One region of the Variovorax sp. PBL-E5 genome, then DNA from elsewhere that is predicted to be linked to it. Evidence: riboswitches for the same ligand, from Rfam matches in the RefSeq annotation. Region 1 holds a riboswitch; the other holds the start of a gene.
What was found. A riboswitch is a leader RNA that binds a small molecule or an ion and turns the genes downstream of it on or off. The one in region 1 is predicted to bind thiamine pyrophosphate.

Region 1 (9,060 bases):
GCGAAACCGCTGTGCACCGCATAGGCCGCGCTCAGCAGTTCGAGCGTCGAGCGCACGCTGGCCGGCGACATGTCCTCCGACTCGATCTCGGTGGCGCCGATCACGAACACCTTGTCGGGTTTGGGCGCGATGTAGAGCGGATAGCGCGGATGCACGAGGCGCGTCGGCCGCACGAGGCCGACCTCGGGTGCGTGCACGCGGATGACCTCGCCGCGCACGCCGCGCACCGCGCTCCATTGCGGGCGCGCGCCGAGGCCGCGGCAATCGATCACGCGCTCGGGCTGGCCTGCGGCACCGGGCTCGAAGTCGGCGATGGCGCGTGGCGAGTGCCAATGCAGGCGCACGCGCGGCGAGGCCTGCAGCGTTGCGAGCAGGGCCGCGAGCAGGCCGCGGTTGTCGAGCTGGCCTTCGTCCGGCAGCAGCAGCCCTTGCGCGAAGCGCCGGCCGATCGACGGCTCCAGCGCGGCGATGCCGGCCGCGTCGAGCGTCTGCATGGCGGGCAGCTCGGGCACGATCTCGGTCGTGTGCGCGAGCAAGCGCGCGAGGCGCGCGGCCTCGGCGGCGTCCTGCCGATGCCACAGCACCAGCGTGCCTTCGCGCTGGAAAAACACCGGCGCGGCCAAGGGTGCGAGCAGCGTCGGCCAGCGTTGCAGTGCGTGGTGTCCCATGCGCACGACCGAGGGCGGCGCGATGGCGGATTCGGCCAGCGGCGCCAGCATCGCGGCGGCCACGCGGGCGGCCGCGCCTTCGGCATCGGGACCGCCAGCCTCGAACAGATCGATCGTGCAACCGGCCTGTGCGAGCGTGACTGCGAGCAGCCGGCCCATCAGGCCCGCGCCGAGGATCGCGGCCGAGTCGAAGGGGAGGGTGGGCGTGGCCCCGGGGTGTACGCTATCCATATGACTTCTGCATTTTCACGCTACGCCCGCGTGCTCTCGATCGCCGGCTCCGACAGCGGCGGCGGCGCCGGCATCCAGGCCGACCTGAAGACCTTCGCGGCGCTCGGCTGCTACGGCATGACGGCGATCACCGCGCTCACCGCACAGAACACGCTCGGCGTGACGGGCATCCACGGCGTGCCGCCGGCTTTTCTCAAGGCGCAGATCCAGGCGGTGGTCGAGGACATCGGCGTCGATGCCGTCAAGCTCGGCATGCTGCACGCGCCCGAGATCGTCGAGGTGGTGGCCTGGGCCATCGACCACTACCAGCTGCCCAACGTCGTGCTCGACCCGGTGATGGTCGCCACCAGCGGCGACCGGCTGATCGCCGCCGAGACGGTGCAGGTGCTGGTGCGCGAGCTGTTCCCGCGCGCGGCGGTCGTCACGCCCAACCTGGACGAGGCGGCGCTGCTGATCGGTCATGGCATCGACGGCGTCGATGCGCTCGACGATGCGGCCAGCGAATTGCTGGCGCTCGGCGCGCACGCGGTGCTGCTCAAGGGTGGCCATCTGCCGGGCAACGACGTGGTCGATCTGCTGGCGCAGGTCGATGGCGAGCGCTTCCGCTTCGCGTCCGAACGCATCGTGAGCCGCAACCTGCATGGCACCGGATGCACGCTGTCCTCGGCCATCGCGGCGCACCTGGCGCTCGGCCATGCCTTGCCCGAGGCGGTCGAACGCGCGCGAGGCTACGTGGTCGCGGCCATGGCGGCCGGCGCGGACGTGAAGACCGGTGCCGGCCACGGTCCGCTCAACCACGGCTTTGCGCCAGTGCCGACGGTCCGCCTGCCGGCGTCGGGCGCGTGATCCACGCCAGCACGAAGGTGATCGCGAGCGTCGGCAGCGCCGAGCCCCACTGAGGCGCCCACGCCGCCGAGGCGTGGTACACCGCGATGCCGACGATCCAGATCGCGGCGGCCGTGACATCGACACGCCGCGTACCCGTCGACACGACGGCGCTGCCCATGCCGAGCCGTCCGAGGATCACGCCATAGAGCGGCACGAACACCGAGCTCAGCAGCAGCAGGAAGGGTTCGAGCGAATGCATCGGCAGCACCAGCGCGAAGGCGATGCAGGCCACCGCCAGCACCAGTCCCCAGCGCCGCACGCTCCAGCGCGGCTGCAGGCTGTGCGCCGACACCGAGCCCGAATAGACATCGCCATAGGCGTTGTCGAGTTCGTCGACCAGGATCAGGCCCAGCGCCATCAGGCCGCCCTGCGCCAGCAGCAATGCCGCCACGAGATCGGTGCCGGGCTCGGCCACGCTGACCACCATCACGCCGAGCGCATAACACCAGATATTGGCCACCACGTAACCGACCCAGGTGCCGCCGAACGCGCCGCCGAGCCCGCCCGTGCCGCGCTGGCCGTGCCGCGCATAGTCGGCCACCAGCGGCAGCCAGGACACCGGCATCGCGATCACCAGATCGAGCGCGCTGAACATGCCCATGCTGCCGTCGCCGGGCCGCGACCAGAACGCATCGAGACCCTTGGCATGCAGCCGGGCCGCGAACTGCCAGCTCAGCCACAGCAGCGACAGCACCACCAGCGGCAGACCGAAGCGGCTCACGAAACGGCGCACCAGCTTCACCATCGAGCCGGCCAGGAGCGCCAGCAGCACCGCGCCCCACAGCAGCGTGGTGAGCAGCGTCCCGAGCGTGCCGCCGAGCGACAGCCAGCCGAAGGCCTGCTTGCCGATGGCTTGCGTGCCCTCACGCATGATCACGATCTCGAAGGTGGTCCAGCCGATCAGCTGCACGATGTTCAGCACCACCGGCAGGCGCGCGAAGGCGCTGCCGTAGGTCGCATGCATCAGGCCGGCGCTCGCGAGGCCGCTCTCGCAGCCGATGCGCGCCGTCCAGGCCAGGAGGCCCGCACCGATGCACGAGCCCAGCACGATCGCGAGCATCGCATCGCGCGTGCCGACCGCCGGCACCAGGTAGGCGCCGATCTGCATCACGAGCAGGCCGACGCCGAGGCTGAACCACAGCGCCATGTGGTCGTGCCAGCGGAAGACGCGGCTCGTTTCGCCGAGCGGCGTCAGCGCTTCGTTCGCGCCGGCGGGTGTCGGGTCGGGTGTGTGTGCCATCCGTTTGCTCCATTGCAAAGAGTTGGCAGGTGGGCGAGGCCATGGCGGTGGGACTGCCACGCGAGACAACGTGACAGCCGCCGGGCCGGCTTCCCTGCGCGAGGATTACCTCAGTCAGGTTCAAAGGGACTCTCTCAGCCGGCCCGCGTTTCGATCCGCGCGCCGGCACCCCTAGCGTTGCTTCGACGGGCGAAGCAGGATGGATTGTAGAACGATGCGCCGACCCGGCTTCAGCGAGGGCTCGTCGATGACCCTGTCTGCCGATCGTCCCGCGCGACGATCGGCACGCCGAAGCGTCGGGCCAGCCGTCCGAGCGCCCAGATCGCTGCCGTCATCACGCCGGCCAGCGCCAGCCCGGCGATGATGTCGAGCGGGAAATGCACGCCCACGTAGATGCGGGCCCAGCCCGTGAGCACGGCGATCGCCGTGATCGCCAGGCCGAGGTCGCGCAGGGCCGGCCGCATCAGGAAGGCCAGCGCGACGGTGAACATCACGCACGCATGCGCGCTCGGCAGCGAGCCGCGTGCGCCGTGCGCGATGTACCTGGGACTCAGGCCGAGGACGAAGGGGCGCGCCAGGTCGATCGCATCGGCCAGCGCGTGGGCCAGCATCGCGGCCAGGACGGCAGCCACCAGGATCGCCATCACGTAGGCGCGCTGCGTCGGGCGGCGCCAGGCGGCCCATCCCATGAGGGCAACGCAGAGCCATGCGGCATGGCTGGCCACCGCCGACGCGAACCACAGCGCCCACGGGTCGGGCGCATGGCCGGCGCCGATCCATTCGAAGAGCGCGAGGTTCAGCGGCTCCACACGGCCCCGCGGAAAGACGGAAACGGGGCGTTGCGACGACGGCTGGACATCGGCCGATCATAAGGAACGCCGCATGTCGGCAACATGAATGCGGGGTTCACCGCGCGTTCAGGTGCGTGCGCGCCTTGCCGCGCGTCGGGCGCAGTCGCCTAGTGACTCACGCCGAGCAGCGTGTGCAGCCGCGTGCTGGTGGTGGTGTATTGCAGCGGCACGGAACGGCCGGGGAACACGATCTCGGTGGCGCCCCAGGCCGCCAGCGTGGCCTCGTGGAAGCCGCAGACGATGAGCTTCTTCTTGCCCGGGTAGGTGTTGATGTCGCCGACCGCGAAGACGCCGCGCTCGCGCGTCTGGAACTGCTGCGTGTCCACCGGCACCTGCTTGCGTTCGAGTTCGAGGCCCCAGTTCGCGATCGGGCCGAGGCGCGGCGAGATGCCGAGACAGCCGATCAGCGCATCGAGCGCCAGCGTCACGGTCTGCGCGTCGGGCGTCGTGACCTGCAGCGCGCTGCCGTCGAAGGCCGTGGGCTGGCCGACCACGAGGCGGATCGCGCCGGCCGCGATGCGCGCACGCAGTGCCGCCACGGTCGCCTCTTCGGCCTGGAAGGCATCGCGCCGATGCAGCAGCGTGACCTCTGCAGCGCGGCCCGCGAGCGCCAGCGCGGTGTCGAGCGCCGCATCGTCGCCGCCCTGGACCACCACCGCCTGTCCCGCGAAGCGTTCGAGCGCCTCGGGATGGTAGAAAAGCCGCGAGCCCTCGAAGCGCTCGATGCCTTCGAGGGCGATGCGCTTGGGCACGAAGGCGCCCACGCCGGCAGCAATGAAGACGGTCCTGGCGAGGAAGGCGCTGCCCGCCGAAGTGCTCAGCAGCAGGCGCTCGTCACCCTGGCGCTCGAGCGTCGCGACCTGTTCGCCGAAATGGAAGCCGGGCTTGAAGGGCGCGATCTGCTGCAGCAGCGATTCCGCGAGGCCACGGCCCGTGGTGACCGGCGTTCCGGGAATGTCGTAGATCGGCTTGTCGCCATAGAGCTCGACGCACTGTCCGCCGGCGCGGGGCAGCGCATCGACGATGTGGCAGGCGATTTCGAGCAGGCCGAGCTGGAAGGCCTGGAACAGGCCGACCGGACCGGCGCCGATGATCAGTGCGTCGGTCTCGATCGGCGTGGCGGTTGGATTCAGCGCACCAGCTCCCCGAGCTTGTCGGTCTTGTCTTTCCACTCGTCGGCGTCGGGCAGCGCGGGCTTGCGCTTGGTGATGCTCTTCCAGCCGTCGGCCAGCGCGAGCTCGGCGTTGATCTTGATGAACGCCATCTGGTTGGCCGGCAGGTCTTCCTCGGCGTAGATCGCGTTGACGGGGCACTCGGGGATGCAGACCGCGCAATCGATGCATTCGTCGGGATCGATCACCAGCATGTTCGGCCCCTCGCGGAAGCAATCCACGGGGCACACGTCGACGCAGTCGGTGTATTTGCAGCGGATGCAGGATTCGGAGACGACGTGGGTCATGGTCTTGGCAAGCGAGAGAGAAGAGGCGGGAAGCCCGCGATTTTAGGCGTTTGCGGCGGCGGGCCTTACCAGCACCGCCGCCGAGGTCTTGTGCGACGCGGTGTCGACCAGCACCAGCGAACCGAGCGCGCGCGATTGGGTGAAGGGCAGCACCGCGAGCGGCTGCTGCAGCGACAGCACGACATCGCCGATTGCATTGGCTTCGAGCTGGGTCGCCGGTTCGGATTCGAGCGTCGTGATGTTCACGCGATCGACGATGCGCGCCACCTTGGCCTTGACCCAGCGGTGGCCCTGCAGCGCCCAGTAGACACGGCCTGCCGTCAGCGGCTCGTCGTCCAGCCAGGCGATGGTGGCGGTGATCTCGCGCGTCGCCTCGAACGCATCGGGCGCCAGCAGCCAGTCGCCGCGCGACACATCGACCTCGCGATCGAGCACGATGCCGGCGCTGTGGCCCGCATGCACGGTCTTCGGCTTGCGCGTGTGGCTCAGCACCTGCGCGACGGTCGCGGTCTGCCGGCTCGGCAGCACGGTGATGCGCTGGCCCGGCTCGACATGGCCGCTGGCCACGCGGCCCCAGAACACGCGCCGGCCTTGCGAGGTGTCGGCCGACGACGAGAACTTCTCGACCCATTGCACCGGGAAGGCGAAAGGCACCGCTTCGTCCTGCGCGGTGACGGGCAACTGCTCGAGCAGTTCGAGCAGGCTCGGCCCTTCGTAGCCGCACCAGTCGGCATGGCGCGTGGCCACGTTCCAGCCCTTGAGCGCGGAGATCGGCACCGTGGCGGCGACCTGCACGCCCGCGGCATCGGCAAAGGCGGCCAGCGCCGCACCGATGCGTTCGAACGCGAGTTCGGCATTGTCGATCGCGTCGAGCTTGTTGACCGCGAAGACGATCGACTGCACGCGCAGCAGATGGCACAGCAGCGTGTGGCGGCGCGTCTGCGGCAGCAACTCGCGCTTCACCACCTCGCCGTCCTCGACCTCCGCGGCCCAGGCCAGCTTGGTCGCGTCGACCAGCACCACGGCGGCATCGGCACTCGACGCGGCCGTGACCATGTTGCGCGTGTACTGCTCATGGCCCGGTGCATCGCCGATCACGAACTTGCGCTTTGCCGTCGAGAAATAGCGGTACGCCACATCGATCGTGATGCCCTGTTCGCGCTCCGCCGATAACCCGTCCGTCAGCAGCGCCAGATCCGTCTCGCCGCTGCGCTGCACACCGGCCAGCTGGTCCTGCAGAACGGCCTTGCTATCGACGAGGAGCCGCCCGATCAACGTGCTCTTGCCATCGTCCACGCTGCCGCAGGTGATGAAGCGCAGCGCCGCCCCCGTGTCAGCCGGGACCTGAATGGGCGTGTGGGTCGGAGAAGTAGTCAAGTTCATATCCACTCTGCGCAATGCTGCGCTCTTCAGTTCGTGAAACACCGCGGAACCGGCTCCGCCGGGCCGCAGGTGTTGCCCCCGGTAGGGGGTGGGCGGCTACGCGAAGCGAGCAAGCCTGGGGGCGAGCTAGAAATACCCGTCTTTCTTGCGCTTTTCCATCGAAGCGTCGGACGTCTTGTCATCCATGCGCGTCGCGCCGCGCTCGCTCACGTCGGCCGCCAGCGTTTCGATCACCACCTCGGCCGCATCGGACGCCAGGCTCTCAACGGGGCAGGTGCAAGTAATGTCGCCCACGGTGCGAAAGCGCACGTCGCGCAGCTCGACCTTCTCATCGTCGCGCGGCGGCGTGAGCTCGGTGACCGGCACCAGGAGCCCGCGGCGCTCGACCACCTGGCGCTGATGGGTGTAGTAGATCGAGGGCAGCGCGATGTGCTCGCGCTCGATGTACTGCCACACATCCAGCTCGGTCCAGTTCGAGATCGGGAACACGCGGAAATGCTCGCCCGGTGCCAGGCGCGTATTGAACAGCGTCCACAGTTCGGGCCGCTGGTCCTTGGGCTGCCATTGACCAAAACTGTCGCGGTGCGAAAAGATGCGCTCCTTGGCGCGTGCCTTCTCTTCATCGCGGCGCGCGCCGCCGATCAGCGCATCGAAATGAAATTCCTCGATGGCTTCGAGCAGCGTGACCGACTGGTGCACGTTGCGCGATTCGCCCGGATGCGCGAGCCGCACGGTGCCGCGCTTCATCGAATCCTCGACGCTGCGAACGATCAGCTTCGCATCCAGCTCCACCGCGCGCGCATCGCGAAAGGCCGTCACTTCGGGGAAGTTGTGGCCGGTGTCGATCATCAGCAGCGGGTACGGAATGCGGCCGGTGCCGAAGGCCTTCTCGGCGCACTTGAGCAGCACCAGCGAATCCTTGCCGCCCGAGAAGAGCAGGGTCGGCCGCTCGAACGACGCCGCGACTTCGCGCAGGATGAAGATCGTCTCTTCCTCGAGCGCGTCGAGTTGCGTGTTGGACAGGCGCGCCAGCGAAGGCGTCGTTTGCAGCAGCAGGTCGTGTTCGGTGCGGGCGTTCATGAAAAAGCGGTGGTCAGTTCGGGATGGCACGGATGGGAATGGCACGGTTCGACAGCGGCGAGACGGCAGAAACGGCAGACGGGGATTCGAACGCGGCCGGCTCCTCGCCTTCGTGGCTGCCGTCGGCGGCGACATGCAGGCCGCATTCCTTGGCGCTTTCCTGTTCCCACCACCAGCGGCCCGAGCGGAAGTCCTCGCCGAGGGTCACGGCGCGCGTGCAGGGCGCGCAGCCGATGCTCGGATAGAACTGGTCGTGCAGCGGGTTGTAGGGCACCTCGTGCAACGCGATGTAGTGCCACACGTCGCCCCAGGTCCAGCGCGCCAGCGGGTTGACCTTGACGCGCTCGGGCTGCTGCTCGATGAACTCGACCTCGGCGCGCGCGCCCGATTGCTCCCGGCGCAGGCCCGTGATCCAGCCGCGCCGGCCCGCGAGGGCGCGTTCCAGCGGCTCCATCTTGCGGATGTGGCAGCAGGCCTTGCGCAGGTCGAGGCTGCGGTACATGGCTTCCTCGCCGTTGGCCGCGACGAAGGCGGCCGCGGCCGCCTCGACCGGGCGATAGATGTCGACCTGGCGGCCGTAGTGCGTCTGCAGCGCGTCGAGCAGGCCCAGCGTCTCGGCGTGCAGCTTGCCGGTTTCGAGCACGAAGATGCCGGACGCGATGCCGTGGCGCTGCAACAGGTCGGTCACCACCATGTCCTCGGCGCCGAGGCTGGAGGCTTGCGTGATCGGTGCGAACTCGTCCGCTGCGCGGCGCAGCAGCGCGACGCTTTCGGCGAGCTTGGCATCGAAATCGGCAGAGGCCTTCGCGTAGAGCGAGATGGCGTTCATCGAGGGCAGGCTCAAGCGGCGGCTCCGGCGTCCTGGCGATGGCGGAACAGCGGCGTGGAGGCCACGTCGCCCTGGTAGAAATCACCGAAGCGGTCGAACTGGCGCTGGGCATCGGAGGCGTCCACGCCTTCCTTGAGCACCGCGCTCGAGAAGCCGCTGCGCTGCATCTGCACCAGCTGGTCAATCAGCACGTCGCCGGTGGCGCGGATGTCGCCCTTGAAGCCGAGCCGGCGGCGCAGCAGGTAGGCCTGGCTGAAGGCGCGGCCATCGGTGAACTTCGGGAAGTTCAGGTCGATGCGCTGCACGTCGTTCAGGCACACCTCGATGGCCAGCGGGTCGGCATCGTTGGCGATCTGCAGCACGCTCGGGTCGCCGTCGTCCACGTGGTCTTCGGCCGCGATCAGTTGAAGCGTCCTGTTCATGCGGCCTCC
Region 2 (9,060 bases), 1.9 Mb from region 1:
GAGCTGCCGCTGGCTTACACCCAATGCTGCGGGCGCTACCTGGACGACTTCGATCAGACGCCGGCGCCGGATGCCGAGTCGTTGATGCGCTCGCGTTACACCGCCTTCGTGCGCGAACGGGCCGACTACCTGCTGGCGACCTGGCATGCGTCGACGCGGCCTGCCGCGGTCAGTTTCGAACCCGGCGTGAAATGGCTCGGCCTCGACCTGCGGTCCCGTTCGGTGCTGGATGCCGACCATGCCGAGGTCGAGTTCGTGGCGCGCCAGCGCAGCAGCGCCGGTGTCGCGAGCCGGCTGCACGAGCGCAGCCGTTTCGTGCGCGAGAACGACGGCACGCTCGACCGCTGGTATTACGTCGACGGCGATCTGCGCTGAAGGCCGCCGGCCGCCAAAAGCGGCGAGAGAATGGCCCGGGCCTTCGCTGCGTGCTACGACTTCGATAGCAGCCTGCCGTCGATTGTCTCTTTGGGTGACACAGAGCGATTCCTTTTGGCGTATTTATCTCGCGTCGAATTGCGCCCACACTTCGGGGCTCATGATGCAACCCGTCTCTCGTCCGTCGTGGAATGCGCTGGCCCTGCCGCTGCTGGCGCTGGCCCTGTGGGCTGCCGCGCCGGCCGCGCGCGCGGACGACGGCGTGCCGCTGGCGCGCTTCTCGACCAGCCAGGGCGCGCAGCCGCCCGAGCCGTGGCACTTCAGCGGCCTGCCGAACAAGACGCTCACGCACTTCGAAGTCGTGCAGCAGGACGGCCGGCGGGTGCTCAAGGTCGAGGCCGACCAGTCCTACGGCAACCTGGTGCATGCCACGCAAACACCGCTCGATGCCAGCACCACGCTGGCCTGGCGCTGGCGAGTGGACGAGTTCGTGGCCGGCGCCGACCTGCGCACGCGCGCCGGCGATGACGGCGCGGCCAAGCTCTGCGTCTTCTTCGACCTGCCGACCTCCAAGCTCTCGCTGGGCGAGCGCACCAGCCTCGCATTGGCGCGCCGCGCGACCGGCGAGGACGTTCCCAGCGAGGCCCTGTGCTACGTATGGGACAACAAGGAGCCCAAGGGCACGGAGCTCGCGAACGCCTTCACCAAGCGCATGCGCATGATCGTGCTGGAATCCGGCGCCGCGCCGACGCCGGGCGCCTGGGTGGGCGAAAGCCGCCATCTGCTGGCCGACTACCGGCGTGCCTTCGGCGACGAGGCCAGCGGTACGCTGCCCGACGTGGTCGCGGTGGCCGTCTCGGCCGACGCGGACAACACGCACGGCCATGGCCTGGCCTACTATTCCGACATCGACCTGCACAGCCCGGCGCCGGCCCACAACGCGGCGACGCGGCCGGCCGAGCACCCCTTGCAAGGGGAATAGAGCGCATCGACCATGAACGACTTCATCTCGCTCCTCGCCAACCAGGGTGCGCTCGTGGTGTTCGCCGCCACGCTGGCGACGCGGCTGGGCGCGCCGGTGCCGGCGGTGCCCTTCCTGATCGTGGCGGGCGGCTTGTCGGTGGGCGGACAGGTGTCCTTCGCCGCGGTCACGGGGGCCGCGGTGATCGGCAACATCCTCGGCGATGGCGTGTGGTTCCTCGCCGGGCGGCGCTGGGGCTACCGCGTGATGCGGCTGCTGTGCCGCATCTCGCTGTCGGCCGACACCTGCGTCAAGCGCAGTGAATCGATTCTCGGCCGCTGGGGCGGATGGTCGCTGATCGCCGCCAAGTTCGTGCCGGGCGTCTCGGTGATCGCGCCGCCGATGGCCGGCGCGCTGGGCATGTCGAACACGCGCTTCCTGTCCTACGAGACGGTGGCCGCGCTGATCTGGGCGCTGGGTTTTCTCGTCATCGGTCGGATCTTCCACGCCGCCATCCAGGACATCCTGGCGGTGCTGTCCGAGATCGGCATCGCGGCCTCGATCGCCTGCGGTCTGGCGCTGCTGGTCTTCGTCGCGTGGCGTTGGCGCGTGCGGCGGCTGGCGCTGCGGGCCGACGACATCGTGCACATCGGTGTGTTGGCGTTGCGCGAGGCGCTCGCTGCCGGCGCCGGTCCGACGGTGATCGACGTCCGTGCGCCGCAGGCGCGCGCGCTCGACCCGCGCGAGATCCCGGGCGCGCTGGCGATCGACCTCAACGAACTGCCGAAGCGCCTCGGCGCGTTCTCGGACGGCCGTGAGCTGGTCGTGTTCTGCGACTGTCCCGAGGACGCGTCCGCGATCGTCGCCGCGCGCCTGCTGATGGCCGCGGGCCTGCCGCGCGTGCGCGTGCTCGCCGGCGGACTCGACGCCTGGACGGCGATGGTCGTGGCCGGCGAGTCTGAAGAAGGGCCGATGAGCAACATGCCGGCCATCGCGGCACATTCCGCTTGATCGCTTCGGCGCGCGAGGCCTAGAATCGACCCTGCTCCGGGGTGCACGCAGTTGCGTACTGAGATGGCCAAATGGCCGAACCCGCGAACTTGATCTGGTTCATACCAGCGTAAGAAGAGCTGCGACTCCACGGCCCCCGTCCTCGAAGACCCTGTGCCGCCCCGGAGCGATCGCGGAGCACCCCGTTGTCCATCAACCCGGAGTGCCCCGCATGAACGCCATCGACAAGTTCGCATCCCTTCTCACGCTCACGCGCGAACCCTTTCCCGCCTCGACCAAGGCCCTCATCGAGGGCAGCCGGCCCGACCTGCGCGTGCCGGTGCGCGAGGTGCTGCTCACCAACGGCGAGCGCGTCTCGCTCTACGACACCTCGGGCCCGTACACCGATCCCGCTGCCGAGATCGACGTGCGCCGCGGCCTGGCCGGCGTGCGCGATGCGTGGATCGCCGAACGCAACGACACGGAAAGTTACGAAGGGCGCCTGCACCTCGCGCTCGACGACGGCGCCACCCATGCCGACCGCGACGCCCAGCGCATCGCCGAGCTGCGTGCCGGCGCCGCCGCGCTGCAGCGCACGCCGCGCCGCGCCAAGTCCGGCGCCAACGTCACCCAGATGCACTACGCGCGCCGCGGCATCGTGACCCCCGAGATGGAATACGTCGCGCTGCGCGAGAACGGCCGGCGCGAATGGATGGCTGCGTACATGGCCGATGCCGCGCGCGAGAAGCGCCTGGCCGGCAACCCGATGGGCGCCAGCATCCCGAAGATCATCACGCCCGAATTCGTGCGCGACGAGGTGGCGCGCGGGCGCGCGATCATCCCGGCCAACATCAACCATCCCGAAGTCGAGCCGATGGCCATCGGGCGCAACTTCAAGGTGAAGATCAACGCCAACATCGGCAACTCGGCCGTCACCTCGAGCATCGAGGAAGAGGTGGAGAAACTCGTGTGGGCGATCCGCTGGGGCGCCGACAACGTGATGGACCTCTCGACCGGCCGCAACATCCACACCACGCGCGACTGGATCGTGCGCAACAGCCCGGTGCCGATCGGCACCGTGCCGATCTACCAGGCGCTCGAGAAGGTCGGCGGCGTGGCCGAGGACCTCACCTGGGAGATCTACCGCGACACGCTGATCGAGCAAGCCGAGCAGGGCGTCGACTACTTCACCATCCACGCCGGCCTGCGCCTGCCCTTCATCCACCTGACGGCAGGCCGCCGCACCGGCATCGTCTCGCGCGGCGGCTCGATCATGGCCAAGTGGTGCATCACGCATCACAAGGAAAGCTTCCTCTACACGCACTTCGAGGACATCTGCGACATCATGAAGGCCTACGACGTGAGCTTCTCGCTCGGCGACGGCCTGCGTCCCGGCTGCGCCTCGGACGCCAACGACGAGGCGCAGTTCGCCGAGCTGCACACCCTGGGCGAACTCACGCAGATCGCGTGGAAGCACGACGTGCAGACCATGATCGAAGGCCCCGGCCACGTGCCCATGCACCTGATCCAGGCCAACATGGACGAGCAGCTCAAGACCTGCCACGAGGCGCCGTTCTACACGCTCGGCCCGCTGACCATCGACATCGCGCCCGGCTACGACCACATCGCCAGTGCCATCGGCGCCGCGATGATCGGCTGGGCCGGCACCGCGATGCTGTGCTACGTCACGCCCAAGGAACACCTGGGCCTGCCGGACCGCGACGACGTCAAGCAGGGCATCATCGCGTACAAGATCGCCGCCCATGCGGCCGACGTGGCCAAGGGCCATCCGGGTGCGCGTGCGCGCGACGATGCGCTGTCGCAGGCGCGCTTCGACTTCCGCTGGCAGGACCAGTTCAACCTCGGCCTCGACCCCGACACCGCGCGCGAATTCCACGATGAGACGCTGCCCAAAGACAGCAGCAAGGTGGCGCATTTCTGCTCGATGTGCGGTCCCAAGTTCTGCTCGATGAAGATCACGCAGGAGGTGCGTGACTTCGCTGCGCAGAAGGGCTTGGCCGAAGACGACGCGCTGGCGCTCGGCATGGCCGGCAAGTCGGCCGAGTTCAAGGCCCGCGGCGGCGAGATCTACATCCCGATCGCGTCCGGCACCGAGTAAGGCTGAGGAGGGGTTGGTACCATCGACGCATGATGCCCATCCCCTTCGACGCCGTGCTGTTCGACTGCGACGGCGTGCTGGTCGACTCCGAGCCGATCACCAACCGCGTGCTGGCCGACATGCTCGGCGAACTCGGCTGGCGCTTGAGCGTCGACGAGTGCATGCGAGTCTTCACCGGCAAGGCCGTGAAGGACGCGGACGCGCTGATCGAGGCCAAGACCGGCTTCGCGCTGACGCCCGAGTGGCTGAGCGAGTTCCGCGGCCGCCGCAATGAAGCGCTCGAGCGCGACCTGGTGGCGATTCCTCATGCGCCCGAGGCCGTGCGTGCGCTGCACGGCGCGCTCGACGGCCGCATCGCCTGCGCGTCCGGCGCCGACCGGCACAAGGTCGAGCTGCAGCTCGACAAGATCGGCATCCTCGACTGCTTCGCCGGCCGCATCTTCAGCGGCCACGAGATGCCGCGCTCCAAGCCGGCCCCCGACGTGTACCTGGCCGCGGCGGCTGCGCTGGGCGTCGCGCCGGCGCGCTGCGCGGTCGTCGAGGACACGGTGACGGGTGCGGTGGCGGGCATCGCTGCCGGCGCGACGGTGTTCGGTTACAGCCCGGGCAACCTCGGGCACAGCGATCCGCAGGCGCTGCTCGGCGTCGGCGTGGCCCAGGTGTTCAGTGACATGACGCAGCTGCCGGCGCTGCTGGCCGCATGGCGTTTTGCCGCGACGGCCTGAGTTCCGAAGCGGGGTCCGTTCAGCGGGCGTTGCCGTGCATGGCGGCCTTCGCCATGGTGGCGAGCGACTGGGTCATGGCCTTGGCCCGGGTCGACCACATGTTGGCGATCAGTTCACCGGCGTTCTCGATCACCGAGGGATGGCTGCGCGAGCGGCCGGAGGTGGCGACGAACTCGATGAGCGCAGCGTATTCGGAGGTGTCGGTGTCGGGAACTTGCATGGGTCGATCGTAGGGCCGGAACGGGGTGAATATCCGCGCAGAAGGCTTAGGCCGAAGGCGTTAGCTCACACTTTTTCACGAACGGCCCAGCCTGCGAGCTTAAAGCCTCCGGACGATCGTGGCCATGTCAAAAAGGTACAGCGGCTGTTTGTACGTCGAAGTTCTTACGTGATGCCACCCGCGCGCCGGAACGCACCGGGCGTCATGCCGGCCCAGGCGCGAAAGGCGCGCGAAAAGCTCTTCTCGTTGCGGAATCCGACCGCCAGGGCGATCTGCTTGATCGGCCGATCGGTGCGCCGCAGCTGTTCCGCGGCCTGCTCGTGGCGCACCTCGTCCTTCAGGGCCTGCAGCGAGCTGCCCTCCTCGAGCAATTGGCGGTGCAGCGTGCGGCTGGACAGGTTCAGCATCGCCGCCAGCGATGCCGCATTGGCCATCTCGCCGCCACGCATGCGCAGCAACTCGCGCACGCGCTGGCCGAGCAGCCGGTCGCGGCGGTACTGCAGCACCGTGAGCGGGAGCGCGCGCCGCAGCATCGTGCGCAGCGCGCGTTCGTCGCGCTGCAGCGGCAATGCGAGATAGCGCTCGTCGAAGCTGTAGCTCGCCCGTGCGGCGCCGAAGTGCAGCGTGCCGCCGAACATCAGCGGATAGGCGTCCTGGTGCGGCGGCGCCTCGAAGGGAAAGGCGGCGGCGCGCAGCGAGACGCGCGAATCGATGACCCAGCACGCGTACCCGTGCAGGAAGCGCAGATTGGAGACCAGGCAGAACTCGCGGAACGCACCGAGCGCGCGATGCTCGGTGATCGACACCGTCGCCACGCCGCCCGCCACCTTGAGGTCGAGCACGATGTCGTCCGTGAGCAGCCGCAGATGCCGGCACCAGCGCTTGATCGCGACGCCCAGGTCGGGTGAGCTCAGCGAGGCGCGGCACAGCATGCCGTAGCTGCCCCAGGGCAGGCGGCGCGAGAACCAGCCGAGCGCCTCGTCGTCGAGCTGCTGCATCGCGTGGCCCGACAGCGCCTCGAACTGCGCCGCCGTCACGCGCGCCTGCGGTCGCGCCAGATCGCGCGGCGCGATATGTGCCCGTGCCAGGGCCTCGGAGGGATCGAGGCCGTAGCGCTCGTAGCCCCCCACGATCGCTCGCACGAAGGCCATCGGTGTGGCTGCACGGCCGGCCGGGCGCAGCAGCGACGAGGGCATGGAGGAAGGCAGAGTCGACGGCACGATATGCAACCATTGTGGCGCCAAATGCAACGGCACACGGCGTAAGCTGCGGCTTTCGCGCCAACACCGGCCTGCCACTCAGGAGACAACCCATGCACGATCCCGGCCTGAATTTCGACCTGGGCGACACCGTCGACGCGCTGCGCGACGCGATCCAGGATTTCGCCGCCAACGAGATCGCGCCGCGCGCGGCCGACATCGACCGCGACAACCTGTTTCCGCCCGACCTCTGGAAGAAGCTTGGCGAACTCGGCCTGCACGGCATGACGGTGAAGGAAGAATTCGGCGGCACCGGGCTCGGCTACCTTGCGCACATCGTGGCGATGGAGGAAGTCTCGCGCGCCTCGGCCTCGGTCGGCTTGTCGTACGGCGCGCACTCCAACCTGTGCGTCAACCAGATCCACCGCAACGGCAGCGAGGCGCAGAAGACGAAATACCTGCCCCGGCTGGTCAGCGGCGAGCACGTCGGCGCCCTGGCCATGAGCGAGCCCAACGCCGGCTCCGACGTGGTCAGCATGAAGCTGCGCGCCGAGAGGAAGGGCGACCGCTACGTGCTCAACGGCGGCAAGATGTGGATCACCAACGGCGGCGATGCCGACACGCTCGTGATCTACGCCAAGACCGAGCCCGAGATGGGTGCCCGCGGCATGACGGCCTTCATCGTCGAGAAGGGCTTCGCGGGCTTCTCGGCCGGCACCAAGCTCGACAAGCTCGGCATGCGCGGCTCCAACACCTACCCGCTCTACTTCGACAACTGCGAGGTGCCGGAAGAAAACGTGCTCGGCGGCGAAGGTGCCGGCGCCAAGGTGTTGATGAGCGGCCTCGACTACGAGCGCGCGGTGCTCTCGGGCGGGCCGCTGGGCATCATGGCCGCCTGCATGGACGCGGTGCTGCCCTTCGTCCACGAGCGCAAGCAGTTCGGCCAGAGCATCGGCGAGTTCCAGCTGATGCAGGGCAAGCTGGCCGACATGTACTCGACCTGGCAGGCCACGCGCGCCTACGTCTACGCGGTCGGCAAAGCCTGCGACCGCAAGGACCATGCGCGCACCTTCCGCAAGGACGCCGCGGGCGCCATCCTCTATTCGGCCGAGAAGGCGACATGGATGGCCGGCGAGGCGGTCCAGGCGCTGGGCGGCGTGGGCTATACCAAGGACTTTCCGGTCGAGCGCCTGTGGCGCGATGCCAAGCTCTACGAGATCGGCGCCGGCACCAGCGAGATCCGGCGCATGCTGATCGGTCGTGAGTTGTTCGCAGAGACGGCGTAGAAAGCGGGCTTGACCGGATCAAGGAGACAAACATGCACCTCACCCAAAGCATCGCCCAGGGCGCCACCGACGTCCCGCTGATCGAACAGACCCTCGGCGTTTTCTTCGACAACATGGCGGCGCGCCAGGGCGAGCACGAGGCGCTGGTCAGCGTGCACGAGGGCCAGCGCTACAGCTATCTCGCGCTGCGGCGCGAAGCCGACCGGCTGGCCAGCGCGCTGCTCGGCCTGGGCCTCGTGGCGGGCGACCGGGTCGGCATCTGGTCGCACAACAACGCGCCCTGGGTGCTGATGCAGATCGCCACCGCCAAGGTCGGCATCATCCTGGTCAACATCAACCCGGCCTACCGCACCTCGGAGCTCGAGTACGCGCTCAACAAGGTCGCGTGCAAGGCGCTGGTCACGATGAAGAGCTTCAAGACCAGCGACTACGTCGGCATGCTGCGCGAACTCGCCCCCGAACTGGCGAGCGCGAAGCCCGGCGAACTGCATGCCGCGCGCCTGCCGCATCTGCGCACCGTGGCCTGGATTGACAAGGCCGGCGAGGGCGAGGAACTGCCGGGCCTGCTGCGCTTCTCGGCGCTGCGCGAGACGGGCCGCGCCGACGATCCGCGCATCGCCGCGATCGCGAAGACGCTGAAGGCCACCGACCCGATCAACATCCAGTTCACCAGCGGCACCACCGGCTTCCCCAAGGGCGCCACGCTCACGCACCGCAACATCCTCAACAACGGCTTCTTCATCGGCGAATGCATGAAGCTCGGGCCGGACGACCGGCTCTGCATTCCGGTGCCGCTCTACCACTGCTTCGGCATGGTGCTCGGCAACCTGGCCTGCCTGACGCACGGCGCGACCATCGTCTACCCGAACGACGGTTTCGATCCGCTCACCGTGATGCAGACCGTGCAGGCCGAGAAGTGCACCGGCCTGCACGGCGTGCCGACCATGTTCATCGCCGAGCTCGATCATCCGCGCTTCAAGGAGTTCGACTTCGGCAGCCTGCGCACCGGCATCATGGCCGGCTCGCCGTGCCCGATCGAGGTCATGAAGCGCGTCGTCGACCAGATGCACCTCGGCGAGATCACCATCGCCTACGGCATGACCGAGACCAGCCCGGTCAGCTGCCAGAGTTCGACCGACACGCCGCTCGACCGGCGTGTCTCGACCGTGGGCACCGTGCAGCCGC

Region 2: linked by a shared signal. The riboswitch ahead of thiC (phosphomethylpyrimidine synthase ThiC) and the one ahead of WDLP6_RS14015 (purine-cytosine permease family protein) in region 1 are both predicted to bind thiamine pyrophosphate.

Annotation. Positions count from the first base shown of each region.
Region 1 covers NZ_LR594671.1:2,876,068-2,885,127, reverse strand. The annotation lists gene WDLP6_RS14025 (FAD-dependent oxidoreductase) at 1-899, opposite strand, end outside; gene thiD (bifunctional hydroxymethylpyrimidine kinase/phosphomethylpyrimidine kinase) at 900-1,745, shown strand; gene WDLP6_RS14015 (purine-cytosine permease family protein) at 1,690-3,027, opposite strand; TPP riboswitch at 3,102-3,210, opposite strand; gene WDLP6_RS14010 (phosphatase PAP2 family protein) at 3,258-3,836, opposite strand; gene WDLP6_RS14005 (NAD(P)/FAD-dependent oxidoreductase) at 3,986-5,050, opposite strand; gene fdxA (ferredoxin FdxA) at 5,008-5,337, opposite strand; gene WDLP6_RS13995 (sulfate adenylyltransferase subunit 1) at 5,380-6,720, opposite strand; gene cysD (sulfate adenylyltransferase subunit CysD) at 6,847-7,800, opposite strand; gene WDLP6_RS13985 (phosphoadenylyl-sulfate reductase) at 7,814-8,629, opposite strand; gene WDLP6_RS13980 (DUF934 domain-containing protein) at 8,641-9,051, opposite strand; gene WDLP6_RS13975 (nitrite/sulfite reductase) at 9,048-9,060, opposite strand, start outside.
Region 2 covers NZ_LR594671.1:4,785,450-4,794,509, reverse strand. The annotation lists gene WDLP6_RS23440 (YchJ family protein) at 1-375, shown strand, start outside; gene WDLP6_RS23435 (DUF3047 domain-containing protein) at 536-1,357, shown strand; gene WDLP6_RS23430 (VTT domain-containing protein) at 1,370-2,347, shown strand; TPP riboswitch at 2,375-2,480, shown strand; gene thiC (phosphomethylpyrimidine synthase ThiC) at 2,559-4,445, shown strand; gene WDLP6_RS23420 (HAD family hydrolase) at 4,475-5,170, shown strand; gene WDLP6_RS23415 (hypothetical protein) at 5,190-5,390, opposite strand; gene WDLP6_RS23410 (AraC family transcriptional regulator) at 5,555-6,586, opposite strand; gene WDLP6_RS23405 (isovaleryl-CoA dehydrogenase) at 6,703-7,875, shown strand; gene WDLP6_RS23400 (AMP-binding protein) at 7,908-9,060, shown strand, end outside.